DNA from 3 places in the Streptomyces sp. NBC_01515 genome. Region 3 is predicted to be linked to each of the others. Evidence: riboswitches for the same ligand, from Rfam matches in the RefSeq annotation. Region 3 holds a riboswitch; each other region holds the start of a gene.

Region 1 (7,388 bases), 9.6 Mb from region 3:
CGCGTAAGTTTGCTTGACTTACTCAACTATAGCGGATTGATTGAGTTACGCAAGTACATTTTCGCGACGGCGGAACCGGGGGAGCCCCACTCACAGGCGACCTCCGTACAATGCGGCCTGATCATGGGTGAGTTACTGGTGAGATGCGCGACGTTCAACGTGCTGCACGGCCGGCGGATCCAGCCGGACGGCCGCCCGAACCCCGCTGCCCCCGGCGACCCCTCGGCACCCCTCGCCGAAGCCGTCGCGTCCCTGGACGCCGACGTGGTGGCGCTCCAGGAGATCGACTGCCTCCAGGAACGGTCGGGCGGTGTCGATCAGGCGGCCGTCGCCGCCGACGCGATGGGCGCACGCGACTGGCGATACGCGACGGCGCTGCACTGCCGTTCCGTGCCCGGCCAGGGCTGGGTCCCGGACCCGACCGAGCCCGGGATGCGCGTCTACGGCCCCGGGGCTCAGCAGCCCGAAGTCCCTTCGCACGGACTGGCGTTGCTGTCCCGGCTCCCGGTCCACGAGTGGCGGGCCCTGCGGCTCCCGGCGGCACCCTTCGGCATGCCGTTGCGGGTGGCCGGGCAGGCGGTTCCGGTGCTGGCGCGGGATCAGCCCCGAGCCGCCCTGGCTGCCGTACTGGAAGGACCGCACGGCCCGTTCACCGTCGTGGCCGTCCATCTCTCGTTCGTGCCGGGCTGGAACATCGGGCAGCTGCGCACCGTGCGCCGCTGGATCGCCGGTCTGCCCCAACCCCGGGTGCTGATGGGCGACTTCAACCTCTTCGGCGCCCTTCCCCGGCTCACCCTGAACGCGACCGTGCCGCGTGGCTGGCGGAGTTCGGCGCGGCGGGCGACCTTTCCGTCGCACCGGCCGCTCGTCCAGCTCGACCACATCCTGGCGACGGGGCTCGGCGCGGACGCCGTAGGGGCGGCGCACGCACCGAGGACGGCGATCTCGGATCACCGGCCGCTGGTGGTGGAGCTGGCGCTCTGAGTCAGTTCCAGAGGGGGTAGGTCACCGTGTGCTGGAACTTGTCCGGCCTCGCGCCGGGGTACGTCAGGGTGATCTCGGTGTACTGCCGCGCCTGCGGGTGCCGCTTCCAGGTCCGGGTGGTGTCGAGCCGGACGGTGACCGGGAACGAGTGGAACTTGCCCACCGCGCAATAGGGTTTGCAGTCGTTCACCCAGTTGACGCCCGTGGCCGTCGCGGAGTTGTCGTTCCAGGACGTCCAACGCAGCGACGTGAGGCGGCTGTTGCCGTCGCCGCAGGCGAGCATGAAGTCGGTGGGGCGCACCTGGGGATGCCACAGGCAGTCGACGAGCACGGGGTCCTGGAGCTGTCGGTGGGCGGTCGCCGGGACCGTGCTCGGGGCCGCCGACGAGGTGCCGACGGCCGGCCCGAGCAGGGCTGCGGCACACAGCGTGACGATTCCGACCATGGTGTGTCTGTACATGTGCGCTCCCGGCCGCCTCTTCGTCCTCGTCGCCCCGCACCAGCGGTGGGCCCGCCTGCCGGGGCGCGGTCGTCGTGTCTCTGTCGACGCTACGACCGTGTCCCAGGATGCACCACTCGTACGGGTCTATGACGCGGTTGGCCGGGAGTGTCGCGGGGTGTGCGGTCGGGGCCGGGAAATGCCCGGCCCCGATCGGATCAGGCGGGCCGTACGGCGCCCCGGATGGCGGCGGCACCGGCGTAGAAGATCGACTCCTCGCGTATCGGCGTACCCGGGCTCGGCGCATGGATCATCAGGCCGTTGCCGGTGTAGAGGCCGACGTGGTCGATGCTGTCGTAGAAGAAGATCAGGTCGCCGGGGCGGATGTCCGTCAGCGGGACGAGGGCGCCGGCGCCCGACTGTTCCTGGGCGGTGCGCGGGAGGAGGACGCCCGCTGCCTTCCAGGCGGCCTGGGTGAGGCTGGAGCAGTCGTACGCGTCCGGTCCCGCCGCGCCCCACAGGCAGGGCCTGCCGATCTGTGCGCGGGCGAAGGCGAGCGCGGTGGCGGTCTTGCTCTGCGTGCCCGCGTCCGGTACGGCGGGGACGGCCGTGGTGGTCATCGGGCTCATGGCCGGGGCCGGCGGGAGAAGGATCTCCGGGGCCATCGGCGGAGCCGTGGGCAGCGTGAACTCGGGGACGACGACCGGGGCCGCGGCGAAGGAGACCTCGGCGGCGGGGGCGGTCGGCTGCCACTCCTGCTGCGGCGGGCGCCAGTCCGGTTCCGGAGCGGGGTACCAGGCGGGCTGGGCGACGGGCTGCTCGGTGACCATGGGCATCTGCCCGGTGGACCACGTGGGTTGCTCGGTCACCACGGGGAATTGCCCGGTGGACCAGGTCTGCTGCTCGGTCACCATGGGGACCTGCCCGGTCGACCAGGCAGGCTGCTCGGCCACCATCGGGATCTGACCGGTGGACCAGGTCGTCTCGGGGGCGGGCCAGGGCGTCTCCGGGGTCGCCCAAGGGGCGCTCGCCGGGGCGGCTTCGGTGCGCGGAGCGGCGATGTACGGGAGCAGCTCCAGGTCCGCGGTGAGCGGGTCGAAGGCCGGCGCCGGTGCGGTCGCGACGGCGAACTGCTGTGCCTCCACGACGGGCATGGGCGGCACCTCGATGGCGGGCACGGGCGGCAGGTCGAGGACGGTCGGCTGCGGCATCTGGGCCATCTGCTGCATGTACGGCATCTGCGGCGACTGGAATGTCTGCGCCGCGGCGATCTGCGGCATCTGGAGTGCCTGCGGAGCGGCGGGCGGCAGTGCGGCGACCGGTCCGGCCGTCAACTCCGCGACGGGCGCGGTGAGTTGCGGGGTGACGGGCTCCGGTGCGCCGGTACCCGCGGTCAGTTCGGCCACGGCGCGGCTGGGCTGCGCCTCAAGCGCTCGGGCGCCGCCCTCGGGCTCGGGGCGCCGCTCGGACCGCTCGGGCCGGGGTGCCGCCGAGCGGGCGGGAGTTCTGCCGGGCGGCAGCTTCGCCGGTACGGTCGGGCCCAGTTGGGCGCGAGCGCGGTCGAACAACTGCCGAGTGACGGCGTCCTGGGCGGGGTCGGAAGGACGCGACGCGCTGGGACGGGGCTCGGCGCGCTTGCGCTGGCCGCCGGACATCTTGCGTGTGGCGTTGTAGTTTCCGGTGGCCGTCTCGGCCCTGTCGTAAAGGGAGTTGATCCGCCGCTGGACTTCGTCACGGCTGGGTCGGTCGTCCACGGTGGGGCCACTGCCTCCGGTGCGCGTACTTCGTTCTGCCGGCATGGCAGACGTGCTCCTTCCGTATCGCGCCTACCGAGTTAGCTGTCGGGTTCGGGCGGCCGATCACGGAAGGATTGCCCTACGACCCTTGCCCGGAGGGGCAGTTGGGCCGATTCACCCCAAGTCGGTTGGGTCCTCGGCTCCGGCTGTCGCGAGCGACCCACCGGACTCGGCGCAAACCGTGCGGCCCGGCGCTGATCGCCGGAGTAGGTCGTACGGTCTGAGCGCCAACTTAGCCAACGTGTGTGCCTCGTGTGAAGGTTGAAGCGCGATATGTCCGATACGTTTTTGTGACCTTTACCTCGCTCAGATACTTCAGCCACCTGCGTCGAGGGTTCGGCTGAGGGGTTGTGGGCCCGCCGGGTCGGGTGATCCATATGAGGTCGCTATGAATTTTTGGGACGGTTGAACACACCGGCATCCGGCTCCGTATTGGAACGGGGGATTTCCATGCCGGGACGATCCGGGCCGACCGATACGTGTAGGAGCAACTTCCTTGGCACGCAACACGCGCAGACGCCCAACGGGCGCACGACGCGCGACGATGGCAGCAGTCGCCCTGATGCTGGGCGGCGGAGGACTGGTGGCGGCGAACGTCTACGCGTCGGCGTCCGAGGGCGGTTGGGGCGGTGACTCGTCCCAGCAAGGGTCTCCTGATGCGGCATCGAGTGGCGCGACGATCGACTGCCCGGACATCGGCACCCAGTTGACGTCGGTCCCCGACGAGGCGAAGACCGAGGTCGACGCCCAACTCGCGCTTCTGGACCAGCAGATAACCGAGGCCTACCAGAAACTGAAGGACTCGACGGAGTCCATACGCCAGGACGCCTCCTTCGCCGACAACGCGATCATGAATCCGTTGAAGGAGAAACGGGCCGCGACCATCGGGCGGATCGATGACGCCATCGACCGCGTCGGGGACCGCCCGGAGGGTCTCGACGCGCTCGCCGGCTGCACCCTGATCGCCCCCACGAACGGCGACGAGAACGGCAGCGGGGGCGACCAGAGCGGCAGCGCCGACCCGACCGGCCAGGGCCAGCAGCAGGGTGACGGCCAGGGGCAGCAGGGGAACCAGCAGTCCGCGAACGGGCCCGTCGCCTCGGACTACGCGGACATCACCTCCGTGCAGCCCAACGTGAGCACCCCGCAGGACCAGGCCGACGCCTCCCGCGGCACGTTCGTCACCGCGTGCGGCGTGAACGAGAACGGCCTGTTCAACTCCGACAACGTGATCGTCGCGCCCGGGGTCACCAACGGCGCCCACCACTTCCACGACTACATCGGCAACCAGTCGAACAACGCCTTCGCGAGCGACGACGACCTGGCGAAGGCCGACACGAGTTGCGAGAACCCGGGCGACAAGTCCACTTACTACTGGCCCGTGTTGCGCCTCCAGAACGGTAAGCAGGAGCGGGACGCCGACAAGCCCGGCGGCGGCACGGAGGGCAACTCCGGTCAGATCGTGACCGCGAAGGCGGCCACGCTGACGTTCGTGGGCAACCCGAAGAGCAAGGTCGTCGCGATGCCGCGCCTCCTGCGCATCATCACCGGCGACGCCAAGGCCTTCGTCAACGGCCCGGCCAACGCCAACGCCTCCTGGAGCTGCACCGGTTTCGAGGACCGGCAGCTCAAGGACAAGTACCCGCTGTGCCCCGCGGGCAGTGACGTGGTGCGCACCTTCAAGTTCCAGAGCTGCTGGGACGGCCGCAACATCGACAGCGCCAACCACCGCACCCACGTGGCCTTCGAGGCCGCCGACGGCTCCTGCCCGGCCGGCTTCGAGGCCATCCCGCAACTGGTGCAGCGGATCGTCTACGACGTCGACGCGCCGAGCCTCCAGGACGGCGGCAAGACGACCCCGCTGTTCGCGGTGGACTCCTTCCCCGAGCAGCAGCACAAGCCCGTCACCGACCACGGCGACTTCATCAACGTCTTCGACGAGGGCCTGATGAAGGACATGGTCAACTGCATCAACAACGGCGACAAGTGCGGCGCCGGGACGAACGACGACCCCGGGGGCTCGGGTGACGGCTCCGGCTCCGGTGGCGGCTCCGGTTCGGGTGGCGGCTCCGGTTCGGGTGGCGGCTCCGGGAACGGTGGGGGTTCCGGTGAACCGCAGGAGTCCCCGACGGCCACCGCCACCGCTACGGCGGCGCCCACGGCCACCGCGTCCGACGAGCCCGCCGGGAACGGCGGCAACCAGGGCAACGGCGGCAGCGGCGGCAATGCCGGAAACGGTGACAACGGCGGCAACGGTGACCAGCCCACCGCGGATCCCGCGACGAGCGCCCCGGACACCGAGAGCAACGCCCCCGAGCCCACCGACGTCCAGACCACCGATCCCGGTGACCTGACGACGGCTGTCTCGGTCCCCAAGGCCGACACGAAGACCGAAGGGTCCAAGTCGAGCCAGACGCAGGGGAGTTCGGGCAACGGCTCCGGCGGCGAGGTCGGCAGTGCCGTGACGACACCGCCCGCTTCGTCCTCGGGCGGCGAGAGCTACGCCGCCGTAGGCCCCAACCAGCCGCAGGCGCAGGGCGGGTTGGCGGAGACCGGCGCGAATCTGTGGCCCGCGGTGGCCGGCGCGCTGCTGCTCGTCGCCGGATTCGTCGTGCTGTACCGAGGCAAGCGCAGTACACGCTGACTCAGCACACCCAAGTGCAGGTCTGTGACAACAACGGCCCGGCCGCCCCCCACTTGGGGGTGGCCGGGCCGTCACACGTTCAGCGGGCCGGGGCGGAAGGCCTCAGACAGCCGGGGCGGGATACGTGGGGTACTCCACCCCGGAGACGTGCTGGACGACGCGGACGACCTGGCAGGAGTATCCGAACTCGTTGTCGTACCAGAGGTAGAGGATCGCGTTGTCGCCGTCGACCTTGGTGGCGCCCGCGTCGATGATCGAGGCGTGGCGTGAGCCCATGAAGTCGCTCGACACCGCGTCGGGGGCGGTGGTGAAGTCGATCTGCCGTTTGAGCGGCGACGTCAGCGAGACATCGCGGAGGTAGTCCAGTACCTCGGCGCGGGTGGTCTCCCGGCCCAGCCGCAGGCTGAGGATCGCGATCGAGACGTCCGGCACCGGAACCCGGATCGAGCTGCCGGTGATCGGCGCCTTCAGGTCGGGCAGCGCCTTGGCGACGGCGGAGGCGGCACCGGTCTCGGTGATCACCATGTTCAGCGGCGCCGAACGGCCGCGCCGGTCCGCCTTGTGGTAATTGTCCAGCAGGTTCTGGTCGTTGGTGAACGAGTGGACGGTCTCCACATGGCCGCGCAGCACACCGTACTCGTCGGCCATCGCCTTCAGCGGCGGCACGATCGCGTTGGTCGTGCAGGACGCGCAGGACAGGATCTGCTCGTCCGGCTTGATCGTGTCGTGGTTGACGCCGTGCACGATGTTCGGGACGTCGCCCTTGCCGGGCGCGGTCAGCACGACCTTGTCGATGCCGGGCCGCAGATGCTGCGAAAGTCCTTCCCGGTCACGCCACTTGCCCGTGTTGTCGATGAGGATGGCGTCCTTGATGCCGTACGCCGTGTAGTCGACCTCGGACGGGTCGCCCGCGTAGATCACCTTGATCTCGTTGCCGTTGGCGATGATCGTGTTGCTCGCCTCGTCGACGGTGATCGTGCCCTGGAACTGGCCGTGGATCGAGTCGCGGCGCAGCAGCGAGGCCCGCTTCACGATGTCCTGGTCGCCACCCTGTCGTACGACGATGGCACGCAGCCGGAGACCGTTGCCCGAGCCGGCCTTCTCGATGAGCAGGCGGGCGACCAGGCGGCCGATGCGGCCGAAGCCGTAGAGGACGACGTCGCGGCCCTCGCGGCGCTCGATCTTGTCGGCGCCGGTGGCACCGGCGACGGCCTCGGCGGTGAACTCCTCGACGGAGAGCCCGCGTTCGTCGCTGCGGTGGGTCGCGGCGAGCATGCCGATGTCGATCTGCGAGGGGCCCAGGTCGAGCGCCGTGAGCGTCCGCAGGTAGGGGAGGGTCTCGACGACGGAGAGTTCCTCGCCGGCGATCTGACGGGCGAACCGGTGGGTCTTGAGGATGCTGACCACCGACTTGTTGACCAGGGAGCGGCTGTGCAGCAGGACCGTGACGTCCCGCTCGCGGTGCAGCTTCCCGATCATCGGGATCATCGACTCCGCGATCTCCTCGCGGGTCTTCCAGTTGGTG
Region 2 (7,388 bases), 7.3 Mb from region 3:
GCCAGGCCGGGGGAGGACTCGTCGAGGGTCGTCAGGCAGATGACCGTCTCGCCCTCGTCCAGGGAGACGAACTCCGAGATCGGGGCGCCGCCGGAGAGGTTCGGCGCGGCGGCCGTCTCCGGGAGCTGGGGGAGGTCTACGACGTTGATCCGCAGGAGGCGGCCGGCCGAGGTGACCGCGCCCAGCTCGCCGCGGGCCGTCGCCGGGACCGCCGAGACGATCACGTCGTGCTTGGTGCGCCGGGCCTCGGAGTCCTCCGGGAAGGGCTCGCCGTTCGCCGTGCGGGCCAGCAGCCCCGTCGAGGAGAGCAGTACCCGGCACGGGTCGTCGGCCACCTGGAGCGGCACGGTGGCGGCGGGGGCGCCCGCCGACTCCAGCAGGACCGTACGCCGGTCGGTGCCGAACTTCTTTGCCACCGCGGCCAGTTCGGTCGAGACCAGCTTGCGCAGCTCGGTGTCCGACTCCAGGATGACGGTCAACTCCGCGATCTCCGCGGTGAGTCGCTCCATCTCCGACTCCAGCTCGATCCGGTCGAACCGGGTGAGGCGGCGCAGCGGGGTGTCCAGGATGTACTGCGTCTGGATGTCCGACAGGGAGAAGCGCTCCATCAGGCTCTGCTTCGCCTGCGCCGAGTTGTCGCTGGAGCGGATGAGCCGGATGACCTCATCGATGTCGATGAGCGCGGTGAGCAGACCCTCCACCAGGTGGAGGCGGTCGCGCCGCTTGGTGCGGCGGAACTCGCTGCGGCGCCGTACGACGTCGAAGCGGTGGTCGAGATAGACCTCCAGGAGTTCCTTGAGGCCCAGGGTGAGGGGCTGGCCGTCCACCAGGGCAACGTTGTTGATGCCGAAGGACTCCTCCATCGGCGTCAGCTTGTAGAGCTGCTCCAGGACCGCTTCCGGCACGAAGCCGTTCTTGACCTCGATGACCAGGCGCAGGCCGTGTGCACGGTCGGTGAGGTCCTTGACGTCGGCGATGCCCTGCAGCTTCTTCGCGCCGACCAGGTCCTTGATCTTGGCGATCACCTTCTCGGGGCCTACGGAGAAGGGCAGTTCGGTGACGATGATGCCCTTGCGGCGCGCCGTCACGTTGTCCACGGCGACCGTGGCGCGGATCTTGAAGGTGCCGCGGCCCGTCTCGTACGCGTCCCGGATGCCGGTGAGGCCGACGATCCGGCCGCCCGTCGGCAGGTCGGGGCCCGGGACGTGCCGCATCAGGGTGTCCAGGTCCGCGTTCGGATAGCGGATCAAGTGCCGGGCGGCCGCGATGACTTCGCCCAGGTTGTGCGGCGGCATGTTGGTGGCCATGCCGACCGCGATGCCCGACGAGCCGTTCACCAGGAGGTTCGGGAAGGCGGCGGGCAGGGCCACCGGCTCCCGCTCCTGGCCGTCGTAGTTCGGGGTGAAGTCGACCGTGTCCTCGTCGATCGACTCGGTCATCAGGTTGGCCGCTTCGGACGGCCGGCACTCCGTGTACCGCATGGCGGCCGGCGGGTCGTCGTTGCCCAGCGAGCCGAAGTTGCCGTGGCCGTCGGCCAGCGGCACGCGCATGGAGAAGGGCTGGGCCATGCGCACCAGGGCGTCGTAGATCGACGCGTCCCCGTGCGGGTGCAGCTTGCCCATCACCTCACCGACGACACGAGCACACTTGACGTATCCCCGGTCGGGGCGCAGGCCCATCTCGTCCATCTGGTAGACGATTCGTCGGTGGACCGGCTTCAGGCCGTCCCGGGCGTCCGGCAGGGCTCGGGAGTAGATGACCGAGTACGCGTACTCAAGGTAGGAGCCCTGCATCTCGTCGACGACGTCGATGTCGAGGATCCGCTCCTCGAACGAGTCGTCGGGCGGCGGGGTCTTCGTGCTGCGGCGGGCCATCGCTGCCGGCTCCTCTTTTCTGGTCGCTCGCCTGGGGGTCGCTCCCCTTCGGCTCACTCTTGCTGAAGCGTGAACGGGGTCTTGACGTGAACCATTGTGGACCGCGGCACTGACAACGCGGACCAGGACCCGGCGTTGCCCGCTCGGGTCCGTCGCCGGCGGCTGCCGCGTGAGTCCACGTGTGCGACTGCCCGCAGGCTACGCGATCTCGCTCTCGGCGTACGTCCGCCGGGAACTTCGCCGACGGTCCGCACGCTTGCATACAGTGGCGGGACGAGCAGGATTTCTGCGGTTCCAGCCAGAGAATCCGCGATCGAAGGGACGTACATGCCCATGGGTCACACGGCCACCGCCGAGGCAGGGTCCGGCGGTCTGACAGCGACCGAACACCGCTTGGCCAACGGTCTGCGCGTGGTCCTCTCCGAGGACCACCTGACCCCGGTCGCGGCGGTGTGCCTCTGGTACGACGTCGGTTCCCGCCACGAGGTCAAGGGGCGTACCGGCCTGGCTCACCTCTTCGAGCACCTGATGTTCCAGGGCTCCGGACAGGTGAAGGGCAACGGTCACTTCGAGCTGGTGCAGGGCGCGGGCGGTTCGCTCAACGGCACCACCAGCTTCGAGCGCACGAACTACTTCGAGACCATGCCCACCCACCAGTTGGAGCTCGCGCTCTGGCTGGAGGCCGACCGCATGGGCTCCCTGCTGGCCGCCCTGGACGAGGAGTCCATGGAGAACCAGCGGGACGTCGTCAAGAACGAGCGCCGCCAGCGCTACGACAACGTGCCCTACGGGACAGCGTTCGAGAAGCTGACCGCCCTCGCCTACCCGGAGGGCCACCCCTACCACCACACGCCCATCGGCTCGATGGCGGACCTGGACGCGGCCACCCTGGAGGACGCGCGCGCGTTCTTCCGCACCTACTACGCGCCCAACAACGCGGTCCTGTCCGTGGTCGGCGACATCGACCCCGAGCAGACGCTCGCCTGGATCGAGAAGTACTTCGGGTCCATCGCGTCGCACGACGGCAAGCCCGAGCCCCGCGACGGCACGCTGCCCGAGGTGATCGGCGGTCAACTGCGCGAGGTCGTCGAGGAGGAGGTCCCGGCCCGCGCCCTGATGTGCGCCTACCGCCTGCCGAACGACGGCACGCGCGCGTCCGACGCGGCCGACCTCGCCCTCACCATCCTCGGCGGCGGCGAGTCCTCGCTCCTCTACAACCGCCTTGTACGACGCGACCGTACGGCTGTTGCCGCCGGCTTCGGTCTGCTGCGGCTGGCCGGGGCCCCCTCCTTGGGGTGGCTGGACGTCAAGACGTCCGGGGACGTCGAGGTGCCGGTCATCGAGGCCGCCATCGACGAGGAGCTCGCCCGGTTCGCCGAGGAGGGCCCCACCGCCGAGGAAATGGAGCGCGCCCAGGCCCAGTTGGAGCGCGAGTGGCTGGACCGGCTCGGCACGGTCGCGGGCCGCGCCGACGAACTGTGCCGGTACGCCGTCCTGTTCGGTGACCCGCAGCTCGCCCTGACCGCCGTACAGCGCGTCCTCGACGTGACGGCGGAGGAGGTGCAGGAGGTCGCCAAGGCCCGTCTGCGCCCCGACAACCGCGCGGTGCTCGTCTACGAGCCGCTCGCGGACGAGGATGACGAAGCAGAGGCCGGCGACGAGAACGAGGAGGCGGCCAAGTGACCGAGCTCGCCACGATGGAATTCCACCCGCAGCCCCAGGCCGGCGAGGCCCGGCCGTGGGCCTTCCCGGCCCCGGAGCGCGGGACGCTCGGCAACGGCCTGACCGTGCTGCGCTGCCACCGCCCCGGCCAGCAGGTCGTCGCCGTCGAGGTGCTCCTTGACGCACCCCTGGAGGCCGAACCGGCCGGCCTGGACGGTGTCGCCACGATCACCGCGCGGGCCTTCTCCGAGGGCACCGACAAGCACTCCGCCGAGGAGTTCGCCGCCGAGCTGGAGCGCTCCGGCGCCACCCTCGACGCGCACGCCGACCACCCCGGGCTGCGCCTGAGCCTGGAGGTCCCGGCCTCGCGCCTGGCCAAGGGCCTCGGTCTGCTGTCCGACGCGCTCAGGGCGCCCGCCTTCGCGGACAGCGAGGTCGAGCGGCTGGTCCGCAACCGCCTCGACGAGATCCCGCACGAGACGGCCAACCCGTCCCGCCGCGCGGCCAAGGAGCTCTCCAAGGAGCTGTTCCCGGCGACCTCGCGCATGTCGCGTCCGCGCCAGGGCACCGAGGAGACCGTCCAGAAGATCGACTCCGGGGCCGTACGCGCCTTCTACGACCGGCACGTCCGGCCCGCGACGGCCACCGCCGTGGTCGTCGGCGACCTCACCGGCATCGACCTGGACGCGCTCCTGGCCGACACTCTGGGCTCGTGGACGGGTTCCGCCGCGCAGCCGCGTCCCGTGCCGCCGGTGACCGCCGACGACACCGGGCGCGTCGTGATCGTGCACCGTCCCGGCGCCGTCCAGACCCAGTTGCTCATCGGCCGCGTCGGCGCCGACCGGCACGACCGCGTGTGGCCCGCGCAGGTGCTCGGCACGTACTGCCTCGGCGGTACCCTCACCTCCCGCCTGGACCGCGTCCTGCGTGAGGAGAAGGGCTACACCTACGGTGTGCGCGCGTTCGGCCAGGTGCTGCGTTCGGCACCCGACGGCACGGGCGCCTCGATGCTCGCCATCAGCGGCTCCGTGGACACCCCGAACACGGGTCCCGCGCTGGACGACCTGTGGACGGTGCTCCGCAAGCTCGCCGAGGGCGGACTCACCGACGCCGAGCGGGACATCGCCGTACAGAACCTCGTCGGAGTGGCGCCGCTCAAGTACGAGACCGCCGCGGCCGTCGCGAGCACGCTGGCCGACCAGGTCGAGCAGCACCTGCCCGACGACTACCAGGCGACGCTGTACCAGCAGCTCGCCGCGACCGGCACCGTGGAGGCCACGGCGGCGGTCGTGAACGCCTTCCCGGTGGACCGTCTGGTGACGATCCTGGTCGGCGACGCGGAGCAGATCAAGGAGCCCGTGGAGGCTCTCGGCATCGGCGAAGTGACCGTCGTCCCGGCCGAGTAGACGACCCGTAGCGAGCCGAACAGCGGCACGCGCGCGTGGGGGCCCTGGTGACTGAAGAGTCACCAGGGCCCCCTATTGTCCGAATTGGGGGAGAGGTTGCCTGTCTGCCCTGTGGCATGTGCAACAAAAACCGTGATCCGTTTGGGGATTGAAAGTGGCCCCCCTTAGCGTCGGTCCGGCTGTCCGTCAGGCACCGCGCCGCACTCGCGGCACCGGACAGTCATCGCCGAGTCCCCGTACGGCGCGAGCCAGGGGAGCCGGGGACCCATGTCCCTGGGGTGAATCGGACGCCCGCGCGCGGAGCGAGGGGGTCCGTAGGAGACCTTCCTGCTCCGAACCCGTCAGCTAACCCGGTAGGCGAGAAGGAAGGAAAGGACCACCCACTTCATGGCGTTCACCCGCGCCACCGGGAAGCACCGTCGCCCGAGCCGGACCCACCGCACCACCGTTCGCGTCGCGAGTGTCGCGGCCCTCACCACCACCGGCGTCGTCGGCACCCTCGCGAGCGCCCCCGCGTTCGCCGCGGAACCCGCCGTGGAACAGACCGGCCTCACCCCCGTCATCGCCATGGGCGACGCCGTCGCCGAGAAGATCGACGCCCAGGCCGCCGCCCAGCAGCAGGCCGCGGCCGAGCAGGCCGCCAAGGAAGAGGCCCGCGCCCAGGCCGCCGCACTGGCCAAGGCGGAGCGCGCGGCCGAGGTACGCGCTGCCCGCGCCGCCGAGCGCAAGAAGCTCAACACCTTCGTCGCACCGGTCACCGGCTCGTACGTCTCCACCGGCTACAAGACCGGCGGTTCCCTCTGGTCCTCCGGTGCCCACACCGGCATCGACTTCCACGCCTCGACCGGCACCTCCGTGCACGCGGTCGGCTCCGGCACCGTCGTCGACGCGGGCTGGGGCGGCTCGTACGGCAATCAAGTAGTGATCAAGATGGCCGACGGCATGTACACCATGTACGGCCACCTGTCGTCCATCGGTGTCTCCGTCGGCCAGACGGTCACTCCGGGCGAGCAGATCGGCCTCTCCGGGGCGACCGGCAACGTCACCGGACCGCACCTCCACTTCGAGGCCCGCACGACCGCCGAGTACGGCTCCGACGTCGACCCCGTCGCCTACCTCCGCAAGCACGGTGTGAACGTCTGACGACGCACCGCCGCACTTCCCGAAGCCCTGGCCCGCCCGGCCGGGGCTTTCGGCGTTTCCGGAGCCCTCCTGTCCAAAAAATATCCATGGATTCCGGCCCGCCATCGGAAATTCCCGCTCATTGCAATAGAGTCACGGAACACACGTCAATCGTCGACGTTTCACGGGGATTAAGGCGGAGGTCGGACATGCGTATTCCGGCGCACTCGGTATGCACGGCGATCCGGGACGACATCGTCGCCGGTGTCTACGAGCGCGGCAGCCGGCTCACGGAGGAACTCCTCGCGCGCCGGTACGGGGTCTCGCGCGTCCCCGTCCGGGAGGCCCTGCGCACGCTGGAGGCCGAGGGGTTCGTCGTGACCCGGCGGCACGCGGGCGCGTGCGTCGCGGAACCGACCGAGCAGGAGGCCGCCGACCTGCTGGAGATGCGGATGCTGCTGGAGCCGCTCGGCGCCTCGCGGGCCGCCCAGCGGCGCACCGAGGCCCACCTCAAGGTGCTGCGCGGCCTCGTCAGGCTGGGCCAGGAGCGCGCCAGGCGAGGCAACAGCGAGGATCTGCGCTCCCTGGGCAGCTGGTTCCACGAGACGCTGGCACAGGCCTCCGGGAGCCCTGCGCTGACCTCGATGCTGACCCAGCTGCGGCACAAGATCGCCTGGATGTACGCGGTGGACGCCCCGGCCAACCCCGTCGAGTCCTGGGCCGAGCACGGGGCCATCGTGGACGCCGTGGCCCGCGGCGACGGCGAGCGCGCCCGGGCGATCACCGCCCTGCACACCGAGCGCGCGGGCACCGCGCACCGGCTGCGCTTTCCCGGCGGGGCGAACGGCGCGAACGGAACGGATCGTGTGAGGACTTCGCAACCTCCCGTAAACATGTCGGGTCTGCGGCATTAACACGGGCGCCGTATACAAAGAGAGACTAATTCGCGGGGGATTATTTATGCTGCCCGCAAGTGGAATTGCGAAGGGCTCGCCCGGTAATTCGGACGAGCCCTTCGAGGTTGCGTACAGCGTTTTGCGGCGAAAAGCACCGCAACCATCAATTGAGGAATCCCCGCGGCGCGCAACCACCTCCGCGAGAGCGGCGCCGGTTCAGGCGCAGAGGGAGGCGTGCCTCAGACGGTCTCGGGGAGTTCTTCGAGACCCTCCGCGACCAGCTTCGCCAGTCGGTCGAGGGCCGCGTCCGCGCCCTCGGCGTCGGACGCGAGGACGATCTCCTCGCCGCCCTGGGCGCCCAGGCCCAGAACCGCGAGCATGGAGGCCGCGTTGACGGGGTTGCCGTCGGCCTTGGCGATCGTCACGGG
Region 3 (7,388 bases):
TGGTGCGGGTGCTTTCACGGGGGCCGCATCGTCTTGCAGTCCGGACGTCAACCCCTCTAAGTAGAAGAGGCCGGACAACAGGCGTAGCGGCGTCCTGGATTTATCAGCAGCGAATGCCATAGAGCCCAGGTGCCTGTGGGCCTCAGTGTGACCCATAGCAAAGAATAGCGCATAGTGGGATGATCTTCACTGAGATGCAACTGAGCCCCACCCAGGTCAAGTTGGGTGGGGCTCAAGCACTCGGTTGTGGTTGGCGATGGGGCGTCACCGGGCGGAGACGTAGCGGTGATGTGGGCAGGTGCAGCGGGGGACGAGGAGGATGCCGCCCCCGCCTGGTAGCGGTAAGTCCTCGGTCTGCCGGCACTCGTTGTGCAGGTCCGCGTAGCCCGGCTGGTGGGCGACCGCGCACTCGGCGGACATGGTCGAGGTGTCGACGCTGTCTGCGGTCATCAGAGGATGCCGCCGCTGCTGGACGAGTTCAGGGCACGGGTCCGCTCCTCCATCGCCCTCAGCCGCTCCTTGTCCGTGGCCAGGCGGACGAGGGCGGGGTCGGCGTCCCACTCCCGCCCGCCGGTCACCGGGCGCAGCTGTACGTACGGGCCCTCGTGCCCCATGACGTAGCCCAGCTCGCCTCTCTCGGGGTCGTGGACCAGGGCACCTGCTGAGTGCCGTTCCTGCGCCATCACTCAAGGCCTCCCCGCCGTAGTGCAGTTGCCAGGCGATCGGCCACATCGGCGTGGATGCGCCCCAGTTCGACGAGCTTCAGGTCGGGTGACGCCGCGTCGACTCTCAGGGAGGGGAAGACGATCCCGGCCTCGGTGAGCGCTGCGCGCAGAGACTCCACTGCCGCGTACGGGTCGACGTCCCGCACTTCCTTCGTAGCCATGAACGGGACGCTAGGAGTGGGGAGTTGCAGCGCACCATAGTGTTTTCTTGATTTTTCTCGTACCCACTCTTGCTTCGCTCGCTTTTTCTCACGAAGGTGGCAGAACCGCGTAGCCTCAGGCGTGCAGCCTGGTGATGCTGGGGTGATCAGCCTCCGGCGAAAGGACTCTGGTCATGGCCCGACGACTGCGCTTCAACGGCACGGGTAGCGGAGAGGGCAGCTGCCCCGCGATTCACGAGGACCTCGACTCGGGTGAGGTCATCGTGCACGGGCCGCGCCTCACCGACCCCGACGCCCTCGCCCAGCTCCAGCACATCGACGAAGACGAGATCCCGATCGTGATGCCGCGTAACACGCTGATCGACTTCGGCCCCAAAGACCGCGACACCGAGCCGCGCCTCTTCACGCCGGAGCAGTTCGCCAAGCTCTTCGACAACTTCCAGCACAGTGCCTGGCACCTGGAGATGCGCGGTCGCTACGCGGTCGACGAGGCCACCGACACCTACGCCCAGTTCGTCCGGGGCGAGGCACCGACGTGGGACCTGACCACACCGTGGAGCCTGGGCATCCGCGCGAAGACCGAGGACGGCGCCAGCGTCGGGCGGGTCCGGATCGTCGACGACCCGCCCACCACGGGGCAGTTGTACCTGCTCGCCCACGCGGAGAAGAACACCGCGCTGGGCGAGGACATCCGCAACATGTGGCGGTCGGACGCCCAACGCGTCAACCTCCCGGACGAGGATTTCTGGATCTTCGACTCTCACATCGTCGCCGTCTGCATCTTCGACGATGATGACAACCTCACGGGCGCCGAACTGATCACGGAGCCCGCCCGGGTGAACCAGTACAACCGACTGCGGGACGTGGCTCAGCACTACGCCGTTCCGTACAGGCAGTTCGCGGCTCAGGTGGCCGTGAAGGAGGCGTAAGCAGGTGTGTGCCGGTGAGTACGGACTATCAGCAGGCTCGCGAGGCGCTCGGGATTCGGCTCCGGGAACTTCGGCTCTCGGCTTCTGATGGCCGGCTCACCGGCACCGCCCTGGCTCGCAGGCTCGGCTGGTCCAACTCCAAGGTCTCGAAGCTGGAGTTGGGCAAGCAGACGGCCACTCCGGAGGACCTGCGCGCGTGGGCGGCGGCGTGCGGCCAGCCCGCCCTGTACGAGGAACTGCGGGCCAGGCTGGCGGGGTTCGAGTCGCACATCCGCTCGTGGCGCAGGCAACTGGTCGGCGGTCACAAGCCCGTCCAGGACGCCCACAACGAGGCGCAGGCCAACTCGAAGGTGTTGCGCGCCTGGGAATCCTCATGGGTCGTCGGCGTCCTCCAGACTCCCGACTACGCCCGCGCCGTACTGACCCGCTCCGCCGAACGGCACAAGTCTCCGCTCGACATCGAGGCCGCCGTACGCGCCCGGATGAAGCGGCAGGAGCTGCTGTACAGCGGCGGCCGGAAGTACCACGTCATCTTGTGGGAGCCGGTGCTGCGCTCGCTGGTCTGCCCGCCCTCGGTGCTCACCGCCCAGCTCGACCGCCTGGCGGGCGCCATCGGCATGGACACCGTGGAGCTGGGCATCGTGCCGCTCACCGCGTCGCTGAAGTCGCCGCCCGGTCTGGGCTTCTGGATCTACGACGACCGCCAGGTGGTCACCGAGACCTGGCACGCCGAGATGTGGCTCGACGACTCCGACTCCCTCGCCCTCTACCTGCGCATCTGGAACTCTCTCCGCGAGTCCGCGGTCTACGGCGCCGACGCCCACAACGTCATCAACTCGGCGAGGCGAGCCCTCAACCCCCGTTGAGGTGCGAAGCGTTCCTCTTCGCTACGTCACCATGCGCGTTGTGGGCGCAACAACGAGGCTTTGCGGAGGGCCTCCGTCAGCGCATCTTCAGAGCGTTTCAGTTCTTCGCCTCGTGCTTCCACCATGGCCCAGGCCGCATCAATCAGCGTCTGCGCACCCTCGGGCTCTGTTGAACCTGCAAGTCGATTGACTTCGCCTTGCCATCCCACGAAGGAGACCAAGAACGCTTTGAGGGACTCGAACCAAACCGCGTGAGCCTTCCCGACAGCCCTTGGTGCATACAGGGCGATCTTGGTCTCGATGAGTCTCACTGGTTGCTCGGGGCGGTCAGGGTCTAGATCGTCGGGAACTGCCTTTGACGCGAGGGTCTCGTTCCGGACCGCAGCGAACGCCAACATGATGCGGTGGGTTTCCTCCAATGCGTCAGCGCGATGTTCCCAGAATCTCTGATCCCGCTCCCGCGAACGAGTGCCTCGTTGGGTGATCACCGAAGCGAGAAGTGTGGCCGAGGCCCCAAGAAATGTGCCTATCAGCGTGGCTTCAAGAGGGGTCAGTCTCATGCCGGGAACGTAGGGCTCCCCGTGGGGTCTCGGGGGCAAAGTCTGGGGATCTACGGTCGGACGCCCTGGGCGGCCACGAGAGTCTGAGCGCGCACATGACGAAGGGGCGCCCCGTCATGTGGGGCGCCCCTTCGCAATAGACCGTTCACTCAGCTACGACCACGTGGCCCACGCCAACAACGACGCTTACAGTTGACATAATGAATTCAATAAACTTCATGCCAACCTCCACCTTGCGATTTGAAATTGTATTGCTAGGGCATGTGCCCCGGGTTTTGCCCTTACGGAGCGTGCGAATGACCTTGATGAACTCGTAGAAGTGCCAGAGTGCCAGACCAACCGTAAGTGTGATTGCCGGAATCGAACCGGCCGTAGCAATAGCTCAATGAACGGGCTGTAGCACAACGCTAGCACGGGCGACCGAATTTGGCGATCGGTCACCAAAGACCGCCAACCAACTGAAGCCCTGGGGTCTGCAGTTAGCACCCCAGGGCTTCCGCGCGTTCACAACAGGCCGAGCGCGGTGAGCACGGTCATGCAGAGGATCATGCATCCGCCGAAGACGCCGCCGCCGAAGAGCACCGCCACTGCTTTCCGCGCGCCAGGGGTGTGGCTCAGGAAGCCGCCCACCAGGGCCACGATGGTGGACACCAGGGCGCAGATGACGACGATGAGCGCCTTTACACCGAGAGAGAGGTTCAACGGTCCGAATTACCTTTCCGGTGATCGGACCAGGTGTCAGACCTCAGCCCGACCACCACGTGACGCACGTGTGGTCTTGCTGAGGCCCACCGACGTATGGGGCTCATGGAGGGGGCTTGGCTAGAGCCCGGCGCGGAGCCGGTTGTCCTCTCATGCCTGCAATTTGTGCGAAGGACGGCGTTGCCCTTGACCTGGAACGTCGGATCCAGGCTCGCTGCATGCTCGCTTACATTTGTCCCAACTCTACCGGGACCGGGGGGCGCTAGTGCGGCAGTGAGCTGAAGCCGCGTAACTGATTTCCGACCCCGTGCTGGCAGGCGCGGCCGGACGCCCCGCCCGCCCACAAGAGGCCGCCGGAGACCCCACGGAGCACCGGGACGGGCCACCCGCTGGCGGGGCGCGTGCGCACGAGGACGGTCAGCCCCTGGGCACACGCCGGCACCTACCTCTTGTGGCGGTGCTCAACACCCCACGTGACAGCCGCGGTTGGCGCTGACGCCACGACCGGGCCGAGCAGCCCTTGGGGTGAAGCCGCGAGTGTGCGGCCGGGCAACTTCGAGCCCGAATCCGACAGGTCATCCTTCACAGGCGGCTGACGAAGGACGAGCGAGCCATGACGGCAACGCAGAACGGTCCGCAGTTCTCGGGGTCCGGGGACGAACCCCCAAGGAACAGGAAGCACGAGGCTCAGGTCACGATCTTGATCGCGATCATCGCCGGGTGCTTCGCGGGCATCCTGTGGGAGCAGCTCCCCGAGCGGTTCGGTACGTGGAAGTGCATCCACTCCCGCTACCAGACCTGGCGCAACTGCGGTGTCTGGGACGAGATCCTGGCTGCCCTGCCCCGCACGGGTCAGCCCGTGTGGGTGCCAAATCTCGTGCCACCGCTGCGAATTGAGGGCAGGGTCGATCCCCGCCTTTTCACCGAGGAAGAAGCGGTACCCCCAGAAATGGGCGTGCCGGGGCCCGTTCAGCGCATGACGGTGCCGCCGTCGACGTTGATGACCTGGCCGTTGATCCAGGCTCCGTCGGCGGACATGAGGTGGGCCACCATGCCGGCGATGTCGTCGGCCCGTCCGTGCCGGGTGCTGCGGGTGCGGGCGAGCAGCGCCTCCAGGAGGTCGGGGGCCGCGCCCTCCTGGATGGCCTGCGTCAGGATCAGGCCCGGTGCGACGGCGTTGGCGCGGATGCCCTCCCTGCCCCAGCGCGAGGCGACATGCCGGGCGAGGGCGTTGATGCCCGCCTTGGTCGCCGAGTACGCGGGGCGCGCGGCCTCGCCGGTGAAGGCCGCGATGGACGAGGTGTAGACGATCGCGCCGCCGCCCCGGGCCAGGAGTTCGGGAACGGCATACCGCGTGACGAGCATGTGGCCCCGCAGATTGACGGCGAACGTCCGGTCCCACACCGCGAGGTCCATGTCGACGACGTCGGTGTCCTGGGAGACCGCGCCCATGTCGCCCGCGTTGATGTGCACGGCGTCGAGACCGCCGTACGTCCGCACGGTGGTCCGCACGAGTTCGCGGACCGAGGCCTCGTCGGCGATGTCGAAGCCCACCGCGACCGCCTGGCCACCGGCGTCACCGATGGCCGTGGCGGTCCGTCGGGCTCCGTCCAGGTCTCGATCGCCGACGACGACCCGGGCGCCCTCGTCCGCGAGCCGCCGGGCGGAGGCGGCGCCCAGTCCGGTGGCCGCGCCGGCGACGAGAACGGCCTTCTCCTTCAAGCCCTCCACACTGTTCCCTTCACGTCGTCGACGCTCTCCACCACCGCAACCAACCAACAGGTGACGGACTATGGCGCGAGTACCTCGATGACCGTGGCCGAGCCCATGCCGCCGCCCGCGCACATCGCGGCGACGCCGATGCCGCCGCCGCGACGGCGCAGTTCGTGCACGAGCGTGACGAGCATCCGGGCGCCGGTCGCGGCGACCGGGTGACCGAGGGAGCAGCCGCTGCCATTGACGTTGACGCGGTCGGGGTCGAGGCCGAGCAGTTTCACCGCGGCGACCGGTACGGCGGCGAAGGCCTCGTTGATCTCGAAGAGGTCGACGTCGGAGGTCGAAAGTCCGGCGCGGGCAAGGGCTTTGGGGATCACCTTCACCGGGGTGAGGCCCGTCTCGGCGGGGTCGGCGCCGACCGAGGCCCAGGAGCGGACGACGGCGAGGGCGGGCAGGCTCAGCCGATCGCTGGCCACCACCAGGGCGGCGGCACCGTCGTTGGCGCCGCCCGCGTTGCCGGCGGTGATGGAGAAGCCGTCGATCTCCGGGTGGAGCGGCTTGAGCGAGGCGAGCTTCTCCAGGCTGGTGGTGCGGCGGGGGTGTTCGTCGACGGAGAACAGTCCGTGCGGTGTGTCGATGGGCACCAACTCGGCGTCGAAACGGCCTTCGTCGATGGCGCGAATGGCGTTCTGGTGGGAGCGCAGGGCCCATGCGTCCATGTCGGCGCGGCTGAGGCCCGCCCGTACGGCGGTGTTCCAGCCGACCGTGATCGACATGTCCAGGTTGGGGGCGTCGGGCCGGTCGGGGTGCGTGGGCGGGCTCCATGGTTCGACCCACTCCCCGTCGACGCGGAAACGCTGTTTCGGGGACGTGGAAGCCGAGTTGACGCCGCCGGCGATGACGAGTTCGTCCATGCCCGCGCGGATGCTCGCCGCCGCGCTCTGCACGGCGGCGAGTCCGGCGGCGCAGTGGCGGTTGTACGCGAGGCCCGGTACGGAGGTGAGGCCGACGGTCAGCGCCGCGTGCCGGGCAACGACCCCGCCGCCGTACAGGCCCTCGCCGAGGATCACGTCGTCGATCGCGTCCGGGTCGAGGTCGTCCGTGGCGGCTGCGGCGGCGACGATGTGGTGGGCCAGGTCGAACGCGGTGGTGTCGCGCAGGGTGCCCTTGACGGCGGTGCCGACGGGGGTGCGCAGGGCGGACACGAGGACTGCTTCAGGCATGGGTGGTCTCCAACTCGGCGAGCAGGGTGCGGCGCAGCAGCTTTCCGGTCTCGGTCTTGGGGAGTTCGGCGCGGAACACGATCGCGTCGGGGGTCTTGGAGGAGCGAAGCCGGTCCTTGACCCACTGGCGGACCTCGGCCGGGTCGCCCTCGCCGACCACGACGGCCACGATCCGCTGCCCCCACTCGGGGTCGGGCACGCCGATCACCGCCGCCTCGACGATCCCGGGGTGGGCGACGAGAACGTCCTCTATCTCGGCGGGAGCGATGTTCTCACCGCCGCGAATGATGGTGTCGTCGGCGCGTCCCTCGATGAACAGATAGCCGTCGGGGTCCAGTCGGCCCCGGTCCCGGGTGGAGAACCAATCTCCCCCGGCCCCAGGGGGCTGAGAGGTGCCCCCAGCGTCGAGAGCGCTGCGTCCGCCGTACTCTCCGGATATCTGCTCCCCGCGCACGAACACGAGCCCCGTCTCCCCAGCACGGGCCGGTTTCCCGTCGTCGTCACGG

What was found. Region 3 has a riboswitch for cyclic di-AMP ahead of OG407_RS03615 (transposase). Riboswitches for the same ligand answer to the same signal wherever they lie in the genome.
Region 1: linked by a shared signal. The riboswitch ahead of OG407_RS46540 (NlpC/P60 family protein) and the one ahead of OG407_RS03615 (transposase) in region 3 are both predicted to bind cyclic di-AMP.
Region 2: linked by a shared signal. The riboswitch ahead of OG407_RS37235 (M23 family metallopeptidase) and the one ahead of OG407_RS03615 (transposase) in region 3 are both predicted to bind cyclic di-AMP.

What each region holds. Positions count from the first base shown of each region.
Region 1 covers NZ_CP109416.1:10,520,504-10,527,891, forward strand. The annotation lists gene OG407_RS46530 (endonuclease/exonuclease/phosphatase family protein) at 124-984, shown strand; gene OG407_RS46535 (hypothetical protein) at 986-1,444, opposite strand; gene OG407_RS46540 (NlpC/P60 family protein) at 1,642-3,222, opposite strand; cyclic di-AMP (ydaO/yuaA leader) riboswitch at 3,231-3,404, opposite strand; gene OG407_RS46545 (DUF1996 domain-containing protein) at 3,764-5,863, shown strand; gene OG407_RS46550 (glyceraldehyde-3-phosphate dehydrogenase) at 5,966-7,388, opposite strand, start outside.
Region 2 covers NZ_CP109416.1:8,225,729-8,233,116, forward strand. The annotation lists gene OG407_RS37220 (DNA topoisomerase (ATP-hydrolyzing) subunit A) at 1-1,874, opposite strand, end outside; gene OG407_RS37225 (M16 family metallopeptidase) at 2,202-3,557, shown strand; gene OG407_RS37230 (M16 family metallopeptidase) at 3,554-4,942, shown strand; cyclic di-AMP (ydaO/yuaA leader) riboswitch at 5,157-5,316, shown strand; gene OG407_RS37235 (M23 family metallopeptidase) at 5,330-6,085, shown strand; gene OG407_RS37240 (GntR family transcriptional regulator) at 6,274-6,978, shown strand; gene OG407_RS37245 (HPr family phosphocarrier protein) at 7,200-7,388, opposite strand, start outside.
Region 3 covers NZ_CP109416.1:898,637-906,024, forward strand. The annotation lists gene OG407_RS03580 (hypothetical protein) at 265-450, opposite strand; gene OG407_RS03585 (hypothetical protein) at 450-683, opposite strand; gene OG407_RS03590 (hypothetical protein) at 683-886, opposite strand; gene OG407_RS03595 (DUF6879 family protein) at 1,060-1,815, shown strand; gene OG407_RS03600 (helix-turn-helix domain-containing protein) at 1,830-2,681, shown strand; gene OG407_RS03605 (hypothetical protein) at 2,708-3,241, opposite strand; gene OG407_RS03610 (hypothetical protein) at 3,746-3,943, opposite strand; cyclic di-AMP (ydaO/yuaA leader) riboswitch at 4,424-4,549, shown strand; partial or broken gene OG407_RS03615 (transposase) at 4,557-4,760, shown strand; gene OG407_RS03620 (SDR family NAD(P)-dependent oxidoreductase) at 4,913-5,674, opposite strand; gene OG407_RS03625 (thiolase family protein) at 5,734-6,882, opposite strand; gene OG407_RS03630 (class I adenylate-forming enzyme family protein) at 6,875-7,388, opposite strand, start outside.